DNA from 4 places in the Streptomyces sp. NPDC093801 genome. Region 1 is predicted to be linked to each of the others. Evidence: riboswitches for the same ligand, from Rfam matches in the RefSeq annotation. Region 1 holds a riboswitch; each other region holds the start of a gene.
What was found. Region 1 has a riboswitch for cobalamin ahead of AB0469_RS01585 (prenyltransferase/squalene oxidase repeat-containing protein). Riboswitches for the same ligand answer to the same signal wherever they lie in the genome.

Region 1 (4,181 bases):
CGTTGACGGCAGTGATGGTGCCGGTGCCGGAGGACGGCGTCACGCTGGTGACACAGCCGGCCGGGGTGGCCGCCGTGGTCGCCGCGTTCAGGACGTCGCCGAGGGTGGTGGTCGTGCCGGTCGGGGTGAAGGAGACCGAGCAGACCTTCAGGCCGCCGGCGCCGTCGTCCACGGTGAGCGCCAGCTTGGTGGCGGTCCCCGAGGTGAACGTCGACTGGGCCACCCACTGTGGGGCGCCCGGGGTGACCGGGACGGGCGGGGTGGAGGTGAAGCCGCCGCCGGCGACCGCGCGCAACGAGTCGATCGAGGCGTAGGCGGTGGGGCTGGTGTCGGCCGGCTTGTACTTGAAGCCGCCGCCGGGGTTGTACTGGTTGGCGATGAGGAAGTCGATCGGGGTCTTGCCGGCGGTGGTGAGGAAATCCCCGGTCTGGGGGTTGATGCCGCAGGCGTTGAGCCCGGCGACGGCCCAGCCGTTGGAGCTGGTGTTGACGCCGTACATCGAGTTGAAGGCGCCCGAGGTGGTGACGAGCTTGCTCTTGAGGAAGTTCTTCGCCTGGACGACGTCGGTGTCGGTGCCCGGGACGCCCGAGGCGCACAGGGCGGCCATGGCGGCGCCGGTCATGTCGATGTCGCCGGCGGTGGCCAGAGCGGTCGGGTTGCCCTCGGCCTTGCTGTACTGCCAGCCGCCGTCGTTGTGCTGGTTCGCGCGGATGCGTGCGACGAGGGAGTTGGTGAGGGCCTGCGGTATGCGGGCGCTGCCCGTCTGGGTCTTGGCGCCGCCGAGGGCGAGGGCGGCGAAGACGGTGCCGTTGAAGTTGGCGGAGGGGCCGAAGTAGCCGGGCTCGGGGGTCTGCCAGTAGGAGTAGATGTTCGCGATCAGGTTGCGGGAGGCGGAGACCCGGGCCGGGTCGATACCGGCCGCGTACGCGTTCAGGGTGCCGCGCTCATAGTCGGTGACGACCGGGGAGGCCGAGGGCCAGCCGGACGTGGACAGCAGGTTCCGGTAGACGGTCCGGGCGTTCTTCGTGGTGTCCCCGCCCGGCGCGACGTCGACGACCGCGGTACCCGCGGCGGCGAAGGCGCTGAAGGCCCACTCGTTGGACAATCCAAAGCCGGCGTAGGAACCATCGGCGGCCTGAAGGGACTTGAGGTACGCCACACCGTTCGTCTTCGACGTGGCGATCTGGGCGGGCGTCGACGTGGCCGCGGCGGGCACCACGGCGAGGGCGAACGCGCCGACTGCGGCAGGGACCGCAATCGCGAGGCGGCGGGGGGTGAGGGAACGGTTCATGACCTGCTCCTGAGATCGGCGAACGCCGGCCGACCTCGCCCGGGGACCGTGCGCGGACCGCGGCACGACCTGGGGAAGGGGCCGCCGTCCGGGACGCGTGGTACGGCTTCCTGATGCTTCGTCACCGCACGGGCATTCGGGCTCGGCACGGCGTCCGCCGTGCCACACCGCTGCGCGTCAGCCCCGGATTCTCACCGAGTTCCCCCATGTGGCGCCCAGGACGCTACCCCAGTGATCAAGGGTCCGCCAGCATGGCGCCAAGTGCCCTGCCCCGGCAGCCGGATGAGACGCATCCCACCTTGACGGTGCACTCGGGGCCGTGTTCCATGGCGGCTGACAAGTACTCAGCCCCAGGGGAAGCCGGTCGAATTCCGGCGCTGACCCGCAACCGTAGGCCCGGCGATCGTCCCGGGCGAGCCGGATTGCCTGTGGCCGTGTCATGAACGAAGAGCGCCGTCGCGGACTACGGCGTGGTCGTCAACGCCCCTGCGGACATCGCGCACGGGGCGTCTCGCCACGTACCCCGTCCGTCCGGCCTGGACGAGGGGGCTGCGGGTGGACACCGAACAGTGGGCAGGCCAGCACACGAGCGCCAGACATCGGCTGCTGTCCATCACGGCGGCGATGCTGCTCGTCTGCGGTGTGACCGTCGCCTTCCTCGCGCCGTCCACGACGGCGACGGCCGACCCGGTCAAGGACTGCACGGCCACGGTCGGCGCGGTCGTGGCCGTCGACTTCGGCCCGTTCGGCGGCAAGGTCGAACGCGGCTGCGACACGACCCCGACCACCGGCTACGACCTGCTCCACGAAGCCGGATTCACCACCACCGGCACCGTCCACGACGGCCCCGCCTTCATCTGCCGGATCGGCTACGGCTCCTTCAACTCCGGTACGCAGTACCCGACGCCGGACAAGGAGCCCTGCCAGCTCACCCCGCAGGCCTCTGCCTACTGGTCCTACTGGACGGCCTCGCCCGGGCAGGCGAACTGGACGTACAGCCCGCTCGGCGCGATGGCCCGTACCCCCAAGCCGGGTGACGTGGACGCGTGGGTCTTCGGCGGCACGGACGTCGGCGGCAGCACCGGCAAGCCCACCTTCTCCCCGGACGACGTCCGCGCCGGCGGCGGGGCCTCGCCCAAGCCCACCGACACGAGCGGGCCCGTCGTCCCGCCCGGCGCGGTCGACCTCCCCGCGGCCACCCGCTGGCTCACCGCACAGCTCAAGGACGGCGAACGCGTCGTTGACGAGGGCTCCGAAACCCCCAACTACACCCTGACCGCCGAGACCGCCCTCGCCCTGGCCGCCGCCGACCCGAAGAGCCCGGCGGCCGCGAAGGTAGCCGCCTTCCTGGCCCGGCCCGAGCACACCGAGGCGTACGCCTACCCGTCCGGCAAGGACCGGGCGCCGGAAGCGGCGGCCGCGGCCCGGCTCGCCCTCGTGGCCGAGGCGACGGGCGGCAACCCCCGCGCCGTCGGCGGCCACGACCTGCTCGGCGACCTCGTGAAGGACGTATGCACCAGCGGATCGGACGCCCCCACGCCCGTACCCGGCTGCACCGTCAGGGGTGACTTTCCCACCACCTCCGGCCAGGCCGAGGGGCAGGCCCTGGCCGTGATCGCCCTGCTCGGGGGCGGCGTCCGCCCGCCCGCCGACGCAGTGGCCCGCCTGACCGACATGCAGTGCCAGGACGGTGGCTTCACCAGCATGCTGATCCGCCGCGGCGACGGCTGCGACAGCGAGCCCGGAGCCACCGGCCTCGCCGCCCTCGCCCTCCAACGGGCCGGCGGCCACGAGGCGGAGGTGGCCAAGGCCCGCGACTTCCTGAAGAAGGCCCAGCTCGCGGACGGTGGCCTGCCCGCCGCCGCGTACGGCACGGTGGGCAGCGCGTACGCCACCGGCTTCGCAGCCCAGGCCCTGCGCCACCTGGGCGAGACAGACCGGGCGGACGCGGCCGTCTCCTGGCTGTCCAAGCAGCAACTGCCCAGCGGCGCTTTCGCCTTCGAGGCCGGCGGCACCGACCCGCTGCTGTTCGCCACCGTCCCCGCCGTCATCGCCGGGGCCAAGAGCGACCTGGTCACCCTGACCACCAAGAAGCCCGAGCCCTCGCCCTCCCCGACCGGTCCCACCACCGGGCCGACGCCCCGTCCCGAGGGCGGACCGGACCTCAAGAAGGGCTCGGCCTACCTCACCGACCCCACCCGGCTCATCCAGGGCCACTACTACGAGAGCACCGCCGGCACCGGCTTCGCCGACTACGGCCTGACCATCGACGGTGCGTACGCCCTGGCCGCCACCGGCGCCGACAACGCGGCCCTGCGCGGCATCGTCGACTTCCTCGATCACGGCGGCAAGGACGGCACCGGCCGCACCCTCGCCTCCTGGACGAACATTGGCACCAAGTACGCGGGCGGCGGCTCCCTCGGCAAGGCGGCCCTGCTCGCCGAGGCCGTCGGCCGCGACCCCCGCCACTTCGGCGGCCAGGACCTGATCACCGCCCTCGCCAAGGCCGTCTGCCCGGCCAAGACCCCGGCGCCCGACCGCTCCTGCGCCGACAAGGGTGCCTACACCAACGCCACCTCCGTCTTCTCCCAGTCCCTGGGCGTCATCGCCCAGGTCCGGGCGGGGGAGAGCACCGCCGCGGCCGAGCCCATCGCCTACCTGAAGACCCTCCAGAAGCCGTCGGGCGCCTGGGTCAGCCTCATCGGCGAGCCGAGCGGGGAGGAGGTGGACTCCACCGCCATCGCCGCGATGGCCCTCGACCTCCTGCCCGACCAGCAGTCCCAGGCGGCCGTCGACAAGGCCCTCGCCTGGCTCGCAGCCCAGCAGAAGCCCGACGGCGGCTTCCCCGGAGCCTCCGGCAACTCGGTCAACTCCGCCGCACTGGCCGTCC
Region 2 (4,181 bases), on a different contig from region 1:
GTGGGCCAGTGCAAGCCCTGCAACGTACTCGTCCAGGACAACGTCGCCGACCACAACGCCATCGGCTACGAGGGAACCAACGCCAGCGGACCCGTCTGGGTGCTGCGCAACCGGTTCACCCGCAACCGGGTCGGCATGACCATCGACACCGACTACCAGGAGGCCTACGTACCCCAGACCGGCGGAGTCATCGCCGGGAACCTGGTGGCCGACAACAACGCCCCCGACACCCCCGAGCAGGCCGACGGCGGCTTCGGGATCGGGATCGGCATCGCCGGCGGCCAGCACAACACGCTCCGGCGCAACCGCGTCAGCGGCAACTCCCGCGCCGGCATCGTCCTCACCTCCCACGAGGACGTACCTCCCCTGGGCAACCGGCTCGAAGACAACACGCTGTCCGACAACGAGGTCGACATCACCTACCAGGCGTCCACCCGAGCCCCCGGAGAGGGCAACTGCCTGCACGGCAACACCCTGCGGCGCACCCTGCCCGACGACCTGACCCGCACCGCCCCCTGCCCCGGGGGCAACAGCCGCTCCTCCGCCGCGGCGCCCCCCACCCGCACCGCCCCGCCACCCGCCGGAGTCCCCTTCCTCGACGTCACCCCGCCCCCCGCCCAGCCGCAACTCCCCGGTGCCGGCGACGCGCCCGCCGAACCCGCGCTCCACCTGCCCGGTGACGTCCACGCCGACCGCGTACCCCTGCCCGCACCGGACCTGCTCGCCCCGCGTCCCCGCCGGAGCAGGACCGCACGATGACACCGCCACCCCGCCGCACCCTGCCGCGCCCCTGCGCCTACGGCATCACCCTGGCCCTCCTGACCGTCCTCGGCGTCTCCGCCTGCACCCGGGAGGAGCCGCGCCCCGCGCCCTCCGCGGCCGCCCCACCCGCCCTGACCACCCCACAGGCCGAACTGCTCGCCCTCACCCGGTTCACCAACTACCGGCGCGGAACGGCCCGGGTCAGCGCCGACATCCCCGTCCAAGGGAAGTCCGCCCGGCTCACCGGCCGCCTCGACTGGCGTCACGGGACGGGCCTGGCCCTCCTCCAGATCGACGGCGGCCCCCGCGACCAGGGCCGCCACCTCCTCAGCTGGAACCGCACGACCGTCTCCATGCGGCGCGACTGGACCGGCTCCCTCCCCGCCCGCGCACCCCGGGACGGCTGGACCGAGCACCCGCTCACGGCCCGGACGTCCACCGTCGACACCACGCTCCTCCTCCTGCTCGACCTGGCCGCGAACCGCCCCGACAACGCCCAGCTGCTGCTCCGCAGCGGCGCCCGCCGGCTCGGCTCCGAGCAGGTGGACGGCGTCCCCGTCACGGTTTTCGCCGGCCCGTCCGCCACCCCGTCCCAGGACGCCACCCGGGAATCGTCCCGGACCGTCCCGGGCCGCACCCGCTACTGGATCGACGCCGACGGCCACCTCCGCCGCTTCTCGGCCCACCTCGGCGGCGGCACCGACTGGCTGGTGGCGACCCTGTCCGCCTGACGCCCGCCCCACCCCCCCGGATGTCCCGTTCCACCGTCCGGAACGTGGATATGCCTGTGGGTCCCCTGGATCGAACCCGTAGGCTGGCCCGTGCAGCTGGTTCGCCCCGTCAGCCAGGCGGGACGCGTCGTAAGAGGGAACCCGGTGGGAATCCGGGACTGCCCCGCAGCGGTGAGCGGGAACGACCGCCGTCATACGCACTGGGACCGCCAGGTCCTGGGAAGCGACGGCCAGTAGGTGCCCGCCGGGAGACCGGCAGGCGTGCCCGCGAGTCCGAAGACCTGCCCGTTGCCCGTGCCCGGCCCCATGCCGTGCACGGACATCCCGGTGACCTCGTGGGCGGGTCGGCGTATACGGCGAGACGGTCGGCCACGCGTGCCGCGTGGGGTCGGGACCGTCCGTTTCCGGTACTCCTTCGCACCTTCGGGTCCCATCGGGATCTCAGGGATCCATCGCGCGAAGGAGATCTCCGTGACCACCGAGTCCGCAGCCGCGGCAGCAGGCGCCACCGTCCACGGCTACCCCCGCCAGGGCGGCAACCGGGAACTGAAGAAGGCGATCGAGGGCTACTGGAAGGGCCGCGTCAGCGCCGACGCCCTCCGCGTCACCGCCGCCGGACTGCGCCGCACCGCCTGGCAGCAGCTCGCCGCCGCCGGCCTCACCGAAGTGCCCACCGGGGACTTCTCGTACTACGACCACGTGCTGGACACCACCGTCATGGTCGGCGCGATCCCCGCCCGCCACCGGGCCGCCGTCACCGACGACGCCCTGGCCGGCTACTTCGCCATGGCACGCGGCACCCAGGACGCGCCGCCGCTGGAGATGACCAAGTGGTTCGACACCAACTACCACCACCTCGTCCCCGAGCTGGGTCCGGACACGGTCTTCAGCGCCGATCCGGCCAAGCAGGTCGCCGAGCTCGGTGAGGCCCTCGCCCTCGGCCACACCGCCCGCCCCGTCCTGGTCGGACCGGTCACCTACCTGCTGCTGGCCAAGCCGGCACCGGGTGTGGCGGCGGACTTCGAGCCGCTGACCCTCCTGGACCGGCTGCTGCCGGTGTACGCGGAGGTCCTCGCGGCCCTGCGCGCCGCCGGGGCCGAGTGGGTGCAGCTGGACGAGCCGGCGCTGGTGCAGGACCGCACCCCGGCGGAGCTGAACGTGGCCGCCCGCGCCTATCGGGACCTCGGCGCCCTCACCGAGCGGCCCAGGCTGCTGGTCGCCTCGTACTTCGACCGGTTGGGCGAGGCGCTGCCCGTCCTGGCGAAGGCGCCCGTCGAGGGCCTGGCCCTCGACTTCACCGGCCCGGCCGCCCGCAACCTCGACGACCTCGCGGCCGTCGGCGGACTGCCCGGAAAGCGCCTGGTCGCCGGGGTCGTGGACGGCCGCAACATCTGGGTCAACGATCTGCAGAGGTCGCTGGCCACCCTCGGCACCCTGCTGGGCCTGGCCGACCGGGTGGACGTGGCCGCCTCCTGCTCCCTGCTGCACGTCCCGCTCGACGCGGCGGCGGAGCGGGACGTCGACCCGCAGATCCTGCGCTGGCTGGCCTTCGCCCGGCAGAAGACCGCCGAGATCGCCACCCTGGCCAAGGGCCTGGGGTCCGGCACCGCCGCGGTGGCCGGGGAACTCTCCGCGAACCGGGCCGCCCTCGTCTCCCGTGCGGCGTCCCCCCTGACCCACGACCCCGCCGTCCGCGCCCGCACCGCGGCCGTCACCGCCGCCGACGCCCGCCGCCCCCAGCCGTACGCCGAGCGCACCGCCGCCCAGCGGGCCCACCTGGGCCTGCCGTTGCTGCCGACCACCACGATCGGGTCCTTCCCGCAGACCGACGAACTGCGCGCGGCCCGCGCGGACCTGAGGGCCGGACGGATCGACACGGCCGGATACGAGGCGCGCATCAGGGGTGAGATCGAGGAAGTGGTCGCCTTCCAGGAGAAGGCCGGTCTCGACGTCCTGGTGCACGGCGAGCCCGAACGCAACGACATGGTGCAGTACTTCGCCGAGCAGCTCACCGGCTACCTGGCCACCCGGCACGGCTGGGTGCAGTCCTACGGCACGCGCTACGTCCGCCCGCCCGTGCTGGCCGGGGACGTCTCGCGGCCCGGGCCGATGACCGTCCGCTGGACCTCGTACGCCCAGTCCCTGACGGCCCGGCCGGTCAAGGGCATGCTCACCGGGCCGGTCACCATGCTCGCCTGGTCCTTCGTACGCGACGACCAGCCGCTCGGCGACACCGCCCGCCAGGTCGCCCTCGCCCTGCGGGACGAGGTCGCCGACCTCGAGGCGGCCGGGACCGCGGTGATCCAGGTGGACGAGCCCGCCCTCCGCGAAACACTGCCGCTGCGGTCCGCCGACCGCGCCGGCTACCTGGCCTGGGCCACGGAGGCCTTCCGCCTCACGACCTCCGGTGTCCGGCCGGACACCCAGATCCACACCCACATGTGCTACGCCGAGTTCGGCGACGTCGTGGGGGCGATCGACGACCTCGACGCCGACGTGATCAGCCTGGAGGCGGCCCGCTCCCACATGCAGGTCGCCCGCGAACTCGCCGCCCACGGCTACCCCCGCGAGGCGGGTCCCGGCGTCTGGGACATCCACTCCCCGCGCGTCCCCGCCGCCGCGGAGGCGGCCGGTCTGCTGCGCAGGGGGCTGGAGGCGATCCCGGCCGAGCGGCTGTGGGTCAACCCC
Region 3 (4,181 bases), on a different contig from region 1:
GCGGGTGTCGGTCTTCGCCTGGCAGGTGATCTTGGCGAGTGCGGCGATCAGATCCTGGCCGCCGAAGTTCCGGGGGTCTCGGCCCACGGCTTCGGCGAGTACGGCGGTCTTGCCGATGGAGCCGCCGTTCGCGTACGTGGTGCCGACGAGGGTCCAGTCGTGGATGCCGCGCTTCTGGCCGTCCTTGCCGCCCTTGTCCATGAAGTCGACGATGTTGCGCAGGGCGGCGTTGTCCTGGCCGGTGGCGGCGAGGGCGTACGCGCCGTCGATGGTCAGGCCGTAGTCGGCGAAGCCGGAGCCGGGCTGGCTCTCGTAGAAGCGGCCCTGGACCAGGCGGGACGGGGCCGTCAGGTACGCGGTGCCCTTCTTGAGGTCGGGTCCTTCACCAGACGGGGGCGTGGTCGGCGGGTTCGTCGGTGCCGGCGGTTCGGCCGGCTTGGCGGTCAGGCTGGCCAGATCAGTGCCGGCGCCCGCGGCCGCGGCCGTGGCGGTGGGGTACAGCCTCGATTCGGTGTCGTCCTCGGCGAAGCCGAATCCGCCGGTCGGGAGCTGGTGCTTGGAGAGATAGGAGACGCCGGCGTCCGCGAACGCCTCGTCGCCGAGGGCGCGCAGTGCCTGCGAGGCCCAGGCGGTGGCGGCCGGGTTGCCGGTCGTCTCGTAGTAGAGGGCCGGCCAGGCGCCGGTCGTCAGCTGGGACCTCTTCAGGTAGCTGCGGGCCTTCTGGAGCACGGCCTCGTGGCCGCCGGCCCGCTCAAGGGCGAGGGTGATGAGGCCGGTGGCGCCGGCCTCGCTCTCGCAGCCCGGACTGCCGGGGCGGATGAGGACGCTGGTGAATCCGCCGTCCTCGCACTGCAGGACGGTCAGCCGGGCAACTGAGCCGGGGGGCGGGGTCATACCGGCGTTGACCAGGGCGATGACGGCCATGGCCTGGGCGTCGGCCTGCCCGGTGGTACGGAAGTCGCCCTTGGTGAGGCAGCCTTCGACCGTGTCGCCGTCGCCGATGTCGCGGGGGCAGGCGTACTTGACGAGGTCGCCGAGCAGGTCGTGCCCGCCGAACACGCGCGGGTCTTTGCCGGTGGCTTCGGCGACCAGGGCGAGCCGGGCCGCGGCGGTGGCGTCCGGGATGCCGTCCTTTCCGGCCGGGTAGGCGTACGCGTCGGTCTGCGCGGGCGTGGCGAGGAAGTCAGCGATCTTCTTCGCCACTGGGCTCTTGCGGTCGGCCGCCGCGAGGGCGAAGGCGGCTTCCGTGGTGAGGAAGTGGTTCGGGGTGGTGGAGCCTTCGTCGACGACGCGCTCCCCGTCCGTCAGCGTCCCGGTGACCCAGCGGGTGGTCGCGGGTACGTCGACACGCCCGGCCGGTACCTTGGGCGGGGCCGTCGGGACGGTCGGGTCGGGGGTGGTGAAACCGCGGACGTCGTCGGGGGAGAAGGACGGCTTGCCCTTGGTGCCCTCGATGTCCGTGCCGCCGTAGACCCAAGCCTCCACATCACCCGGCTTCGGGTTCCGGGCCATGGCCCCTTGCTGGCTGTAGGACCACTTGCGCTGACCGGGCGAGGCGGTCCAGTACGACCAGTAGGCGGTGGCCTGCGGGGTGAGTACGCAGGGCTCCTTGTCCGGCGTGGGGTACTGCGTACCGGTGCCCTTGCCGATGCGGCAGATGAAGGCGGGGCCGTCGTGGACGGTGCCCTCCATGGTGAAGCCGGCGGTCTGCAGCAGCTCGTAGCCGGTGGTGGGGGTGGTGTCGCAGCCCTTCTCCACCTTGCCGCCGAACGGGCCGAAGTCCACCGCGACGATCGCCCCGGCGGTGGCCGTGCACTGCTCGATCGGGTCGGCCGAGGCGGACACCGTCCCGCCCACGAAGGCCACGCTCGCGGCGAAGGTCAGCAACGCCGCCGATACGAGCGACAACAGCCCCTTGCTCCCCAGGTGTCGCTCTGCTTGCTGTGCGGTCCCCACCACGGCCCCTCGTGTCGGCCGGGCGGACCAGTGCGTGGTGAAGAGGCTTCCGCAGCCCGTTGGGCACACGGGGAGGCCGTTCGAACCACGCCGTAGTCCGCGACGGCGTTTCTCGCTGCAAAAACCTGACTCCAGGCATTCCGACTCGCCCGGATGGAACCGGGCCTACGGTTGCGGGTCAGCGCCGGATTTCGACCGGCTTCCCCTGGAGCTGAGTGCTTATCAGTCGGAGTGGACCACGTTGATAAAGACAGCGTCAAGGTGGTCTGCGTCTCATGTGCCACGGCTCCGGCACCGCTCGACCGGTCTCCAGCGCAGCGGCTGGCGGAGCCTTGATCACTCGGGTAGCGTCCTGGGCTGCCACATGGGGGAACCTGGTGCGAATCCGGGGCTGACGCGCAGCGGTGTGGGACGGCAGGGGGCCGTCACCAAGCCCGAATGCCCATGCGGCATGGCACATCACCAGCCGTACCACGCGTTCGGACGGCCGCCACCGAGCTCCGGGCTGCCCGCCCGCACGAGCCACGGTCAGGTCGGCGTCCCCCATTCCAGGAGCAGGCCATGACCCGTACCCGCACTTCCCGCCGCCTCACCCTTGCGGTGCCCGCAGCACTGGGCGCCCTCGCCCTCACGACCCTGCCGGCGTTCGCCACCTCCTCGCCCGCGCAGATCGCCACGTCCAAGACCAACGGCGTGACGTACCTCAAGTCCCTCCAGGCCGCCGACGGTTCGTACGCGGGCAGCGGCCTGTCCAACGAGTGGGCGTTCAGCGCCTTCGCGGCCACCGGCACGGCCGTCGTCGATGTCTACCCGGGTGGTGACACGACGAAGAACGCGCGGACGGTCTACCGCAACCTGCTTTCGACGGCGGGCTGGCCGCAGGCCTCCCCGGTCGTCACCGACTACGAGCGCGGCACCCTCAACGCGTACGCCGCCGGCATCGACCCGGCCCGCGTCTCGGCCTCCCGCAACCTCATCGCCAACATCTACTCCTACTGGCAGACCGCCGAGGCCGGCTACTTCGGCCCGTCCGGGAACTTCAACGGCACCGTCTTCGCGGCCCTTTCACTGGGCGGAGCCAAGACCCAGGCCGGCGGCGCGCGCGTCCCGCAGGCCCTGACCGACTCCATGGTCACCCGCATCCGGGCCAACCAGCACGTGGACGGCGGCTGGACCTATAACAAGGCCGAGGGCAACCCCACCGTCCTCAACTCCGCGGGCGATGTGGACATGACCGGCGCGGCGATGGCGGCCCTGTGCGTCTCCGGCGTTCCCAATACGGACGCGGACGTCGTCCAGGCGAAGAACTTCCTCAAGAGCAAGCTCGTCTCCAGCAGCGGCGCGTTCAATTCCCTCTACGGGGTCAACACCAGCTCCAACGGCTGGGGCGTCGCGGGGCTGAACGCCTGCGGTTTCAACCCGCAGACGGGCGATTTCCTCACCGGTAGCGGCAAGACCCCGATCGACTTCCTCATCGCCAACCAGTACAACCCGGCAGGCGGCTTCAAGTACCAGCCCGCCGACACCAGCCCGTCGGCCTACTCCTCCATCGACGCCCTGCGCGCCGTCGCAGGCGGTGGCTTCACCACCGCTCCGCCCGTCCCGGTCACCCCCGGCGCACCGCAGTGGGTTTCCCAGTCCACCTTCACCGCCGGCACGGCGACGAAGCTGGCACTGACCGTCGATGACGGGGCCGGCAATCTCAAGGTGTGCTCGGTGGCCTTCACGCCGACCGGGACGACCACCACACTGGGTGACGTCCTCAACGCCGCGGTGACCGCCGCCGCTCCGTCCGGTTGCGTCACCAGCGTCACGCCGTCCTCCGGGACCGGCACCATCACCGACGTCAACGGCAAGGCCAACAGCGGCTCCAACACGTGGAAGGTGAGCGTGGACGGGTCCGCGTTCGCCGGCGCCGCCCGCAACAAGGTCATCAACGTGGGCGACACGATCGCCCTGCGGTGGGGTGTCTGATCATTTCGGCCACAGTGCGGGTTGCGGGCCCCCGGCCCGCAACCCGCACTGTTGCACTATTGGAGGACAGGCAACGTGAAAGCAGGGCGTTTGCCCATGACGCCGGAAGGGTCGGGGATGGCGAAGATTGTGCCGCGTCATGTGATGGTCGACGGGGTGCAGTTGGTCGCCCTCACGGAACAGGAGTACGAGAGTCTCGCCGCGTCACGGCGCCAGTTCGGCTCCCACGTAGTGCGGTTGCGCATGACACG
Region 4 (4,181 bases), on a different contig from region 1:
AGGACTGGCGGTAGATCGCGGCGCCGTCCTTCTCGTACTCGAACACGGTGTACTCGCTCATTTCTTCACTGCGGCTTCGGTTGTGGTGGGGGTGGTGCGCGCGGCCGTGAGGGCGGCCGCCAGGTCTGCGTGCGGGACGGGCCGGCCGTCGAGGGCGTACCCGTCGGGGGTGGCGACGATGTCCACCCAGGCCGTACCGCGCGGATGCCCGCACCGGCGGGCGCAGCCCGACCAGTGCACGGGCAGCTCCGCGGCGTCGGTCTGCCCCTGTACGACGGCACGCGCGTCGGCGCGTACGTCCGCGAGGGACTTGGCGCAACCGGGCCTGCCGGTACAGGCGGTGACGGTCCGCCAGGGACTTCCGGGCCGGACGGCGAGGCCCGCCGCCTCGACGCGGGCGGCGCCGTCGGCTGCCGCGCGCGGGAGGACGACGCTGCGCCACGGGGTGACGCGCAGCTCCCCCTCCCCGCCGTCGGCGGCCTCGGCCAGGGCCCGCCACTGCGCGGAGTCCAGCCGGCCGAGCGGGGGCAGGACGCACAGTCCGGCCGCGCCCACGCTCCCGGGCCGGGGCGGCTCGGCGTACGGCCACTCCACCTCGGGCACGCGCCCGGCGGCCACCCCCGCCTCCGCCAGCCGCCGCACGAACTCGCGCTCGTCCAGGGCGTGTTCGGAGGGCAGCTCGGCGATCCGCCAGGCCCGGGTCCCGGCGTCCCGGGCGGCGTCGAGGAAGTACTCGGCGGCGCACAGCGCGGCCCGGGCGGCATCGGCGGCCCCGACCTCGACGGCGCCGCCGCCGCTCCCGAGCCGCACGAGCACCCGTCCGTCCGCCCCGCCGAGCACGGTCACGTCGGGGTCGAGGGCCGCCACGTCCCCGCGCCCGTCGTCGAGGGCGAACAGGAACCGTCCGGACAGGTCCGCGGCCCGCGCACTGGCGCACAGCAGCCGGTCGAGTTCCCGGACCCGGTCCACGACCTGGGGCCCGGCCACCGGGGTGGCCACGATGTTGCGCACCCGCTCGTGGCCCGGCGCCGGCAGCAGCCCGGCGCCGTCCAGCAGCTCCGCGAGCCCGGCGCCGCAGCCGTCGGCGAGGCCGCGCAGCTGGACGTTGCCGCGGGAGGTGAGTTCCAGGTGCCCGTCGCCGAACCGGTCGGCGGCGTGCCCGAGCGCGAGGGCCTGCCGGGTGGTGAGCAGCCCGCCGGGGATCCGGACGCGCGCGAGGTACCCGTCGTCGGCGGCGTGCAGCCGCAGCGCGCCGGGGCAGGCATCACCGCGGTCACGTATGACGGGTTCGTCCCGCGACGCGGCGGAAGGTGGCTGGGGCGACATGGCCGCGAGCATACCCACGATTGCCCACCCCCGACCTGTGTCCGTCGCCACCCCGACCAGCGGGATTGAGCCCCGCCGGGCAAAGTCCGGCCTCGCCGGCGCGTGAGGCTCGGGGTCCGGGGCGGAGCCCCTGGGAACACCTCCCGGCGGTGGCTCGGGGACGAACGGGCGAAGGGCGGGGCGGGGAGCCGGCTCCGGGCGGCGGCCCCCGTCCCCCGCCCGGCGTTTGCGGCGCGGCCCCCGGGGCAGAGCCCCCACGGCGCACCGCACGCCACCGGACCGCACGCCACCGCACCCCGCCACCCGCGAGCCCCCCACCCCACCTCCCGGCCAGGGAAAAGGCCACCTAAGATGACCTTCCGGCGGACCACTCGGCCCGTCACCGCCGAGGACGGCGACATGGGAGGAAGCCCGGTGCGATTCCGGCGCGGTCCCGCCACTGTGAGCCCCGCGGAGCGATCCGCGGGGTGAGTCAGGAACTCCCGCTGTCCTCACTGCCCGGGGCGCGGAAACCCCGAGGAAGGCCTGCCGCCGCATGATCCTGCTGCTGTCGACGTCCGACACCGATCTGCTCAGCGCCCGCGCCGCGAACACCGCCGGCGGCCCCGTGCCGTACCGGTTCGCGAACCCCTCCCGCCTCCCCCTCGACGACCTCGACGGCCTCCTCGACGGCGTCGGGCTGGTCGTCGTACGCCTCCTCGGCGGCCTGCGCGCCTGGCAGGACGGCCTCGACGTGCTCCTCGCCCCCGGCCAGACCCGCCCGGTGGTGGTCCTGACCGGCGAACAGGCCCCGGACGCCCAGCTGATGGAGGCCTCCACGGTCCCGATCGGCATCGCCGCGGAGGCGCACCGCTACCTCGCGCACGGCGGCCCGGCCAACCTCGACCAGCTGGCCCGCTTCCTCTCCGACACCGTCCTGCTCACCGGCCACGGTTTCGAGCCCCCGGCCGCCTCCCCGACCTGGGGCCCCCTGGAGCGCCCCGCCACGGAGGCCACCGGCCCGCAGGTCGCGGTGCTCTACTACCGCGCCCACCAGATGAGCGGCAACACCGCCTTCGTGCACGCCCTCTGCGACGCCGTCGAGGCCAAGGGCGGCCGTCCCCTCCCCCTCTACGTCTCCTCCCTGCGCACCCCGGAGCCGGAGCTGCTCCGGGCGCTGGAGCAGGCGGACGCCATCGTCACCACCGTCCTCGCGGCCGGCGGCACCCGCCCCGCGACCGCCTCGGCGGGCGGGGACGACGAGTCCTGGGACGCGGGCGCCCTGGCCGGGCTCGGCGTGCCGATCCTCCAGGCCCTGTGCCTGACGGGCTCGCGCAGCACCTGGGAGGAGAACGACGAGGGCCTCTCCCCCCTCGACGCCGCCACCCAGGTCGCCGTGCCCGAGTTCGACGGCCGGCTGATCACCGTCCCGTTCTCCTTCAAGGAGATCGACGAGGACGGCCTGCCCGCCTACGTGGCCGACGCCGAGCGCGCCTCCCGCGTCGCCGGCATCGCCGTGCGCCACGCCCGCCTGCGCCACATCGGGCGCGCGGAGAAGCGGATCGCGCTGGTCCTCTCCGCGTACCCCACGAAGCACTCCCGCATCGGCAACGCGGTCGGCCTCGACACCCCGGCCAGCGCCGTGGAGCTGCTGCGCCGCCTGATCGCCGAAGGCTACGACTTCGGCCCCGTGGAGGAGATCCCGGGTCTGGTCTCGGGTGACGGCGACGAGCTGATCCGCGCCCTGATCGAGGCCGGCGGCCACGACCAGGACTGGCTCACCGAGGAGCAGCTGGCCCGCAACCCGGTCCGCATCCCGGCGGCCGACTACAAGCGCTGGTTCGCCGAACTCCCGGCCGACCTGCGCGAGAGCGTCGAGGAGCACTGGGGCGAGGCCCCGGGCAACATGTTCGTGGACCGTTCCGCGAACCCGGAGGGCGACATCGTCCTGGCGGCCCTGCGCCGCGGGAACCTCCTCATCCTCATCCAGCCGCCGCGCGGCTTCGGCGAGAACCCGATCGCGATCTACCACGACCCGGACCTGCCGCCCTCGCACCACTACCTGGCCGCGTACCGCTGGATCCAGGCGGCCGCGCAGGACGGCGGCTTCGGCGCCGACGCGATGATCCACCTGGGCAAGCACGGGAACCTGGAGTGGCTGCCCGGCAAGAACGCGGGCCTGTCGGCCTCCTGCTCCCCGGACGCCGCCCTCGGTGACCTGCCCCTGGTCTACCCCTTCCTGGTCAACGACCCGGGCGAGGGCACGCAGGCCAAGCGCCGGGTGCACGCCACCCTGGTCGACCACCTGGTCCCGCCGATGGCGCGCGCCGAGTCGTACGGCGACATCGCCCGCCTGGAGCAGCACCTGGACGAGTACGCCCAGATCAGCTCCATGGACCCGTCGAAGCTCCCGGCCATCCGCGCCCAGATCTGGACCCTGATCCAGGCGGCGAAGCTCGACCACGACCTGGGCCTGGAGGAGCGCCCGGACGACGACGGCTTCGACGACTTCCTCCTCCACGTCGACGGCTGGCTGTGCGAGGTCAAGGACGCCCAGATCCGCGACGGCCTGCACGTCCTGGGCGGCGCCCCGACCGGCGAGGCCCGCGTCAACCTGGTCCTCTCCATCCTGCGCGCCCGCCAGATCTGGGGCGGCACCTCCGCGCTGCCCGGCCTGCGCGAGGCCCTCGGCCTCGACGAGTCGGCGGCCACCCGCACCTCGGCGGACGCCGTCGAGGAGACCGCCCGCGCCCTGGTCCAGGCGATGGAGGACGCGGACTGGGCCCCGTCGGCGGTGGCCGCGGTCGCGGCGGGCCACCCGGCAGCCGTCTCCGACATCCTCGCCTTCGCCGCGCACGAGGTCGTCCCCCGCCTGG

Region 2: another riboswitch for cobalamin. It lies ahead of metE (5-methyltetrahydropteroyltriglutamate--homocysteine S-methyltransferase); the one in region 1 lies ahead of AB0469_RS01585 (prenyltransferase/squalene oxidase repeat-containing protein).
Region 3: another riboswitch for cobalamin. It lies ahead of AB0469_RS06095 (prenyltransferase/squalene oxidase repeat-containing protein); the one in region 1 lies ahead of AB0469_RS01585 (prenyltransferase/squalene oxidase repeat-containing protein).
Region 4: another riboswitch for cobalamin. It lies ahead of cobN (cobaltochelatase subunit CobN); the one in region 1 lies ahead of AB0469_RS01585 (prenyltransferase/squalene oxidase repeat-containing protein).

What each region holds. Positions count from the first base shown of each region.
Region 1 covers NZ_JBFBDP010000001.1:337,054-341,234, reverse strand. Annotated here, with positions in the region: gene AB0469_RS01590 (prenyltransferase/squalene oxidase repeat-containing protein) at 1-1,291, opposite strand, end outside; cobalamin riboswitch at 1,401-1,532, opposite strand; cobalamin riboswitch at 1,592-1,740, shown strand; gene AB0469_RS01585 (prenyltransferase/squalene oxidase repeat-containing protein) at 1,916-4,181, shown strand, end outside.
Region 2 covers NZ_JBFBDP010000002.1:329,416-333,596, forward strand. Annotated here, with positions in the region: gene AB0469_RS03365 (right-handed parallel beta-helix repeat-containing protein) at 1-759, shown strand, start outside; gene AB0469_RS03370 (hypothetical protein) at 756-1,493, shown strand; cobalamin riboswitch at 1,624-1,776, shown strand; gene metE (5-methyltetrahydropteroyltriglutamate--homocysteine S-methyltransferase) at 1,965-4,181, shown strand, end outside.
Region 3 covers NZ_JBFBDP010000004.1:186,028-190,208, reverse strand. Annotated here, with positions in the region: gene AB0469_RS06095 (prenyltransferase/squalene oxidase repeat-containing protein) at 1-1,956, opposite strand, end outside; cobalamin riboswitch at 2,069-2,205, opposite strand; cobalamin riboswitch at 2,282-2,421, shown strand; gene AB0469_RS06090 (hypothetical protein) at 2,518-3,930, shown strand; gene AB0469_RS06085 (hypothetical protein) at 4,048-4,181, shown strand, end outside.
Region 4 covers NZ_JBFBDP010000017.1:37,996-42,176, reverse strand. Annotated here, with positions in the region: gene AB0469_RS20745 (precorrin-8X methylmutase) at 1-61, opposite strand, end outside; gene AB0469_RS20740 (cobalamin biosynthesis protein CobG) at 58-1,338, opposite strand; cobalamin riboswitch at 1,672-1,829, shown strand; gene cobN (cobaltochelatase subunit CobN) at 1,862-4,181, shown strand, end outside.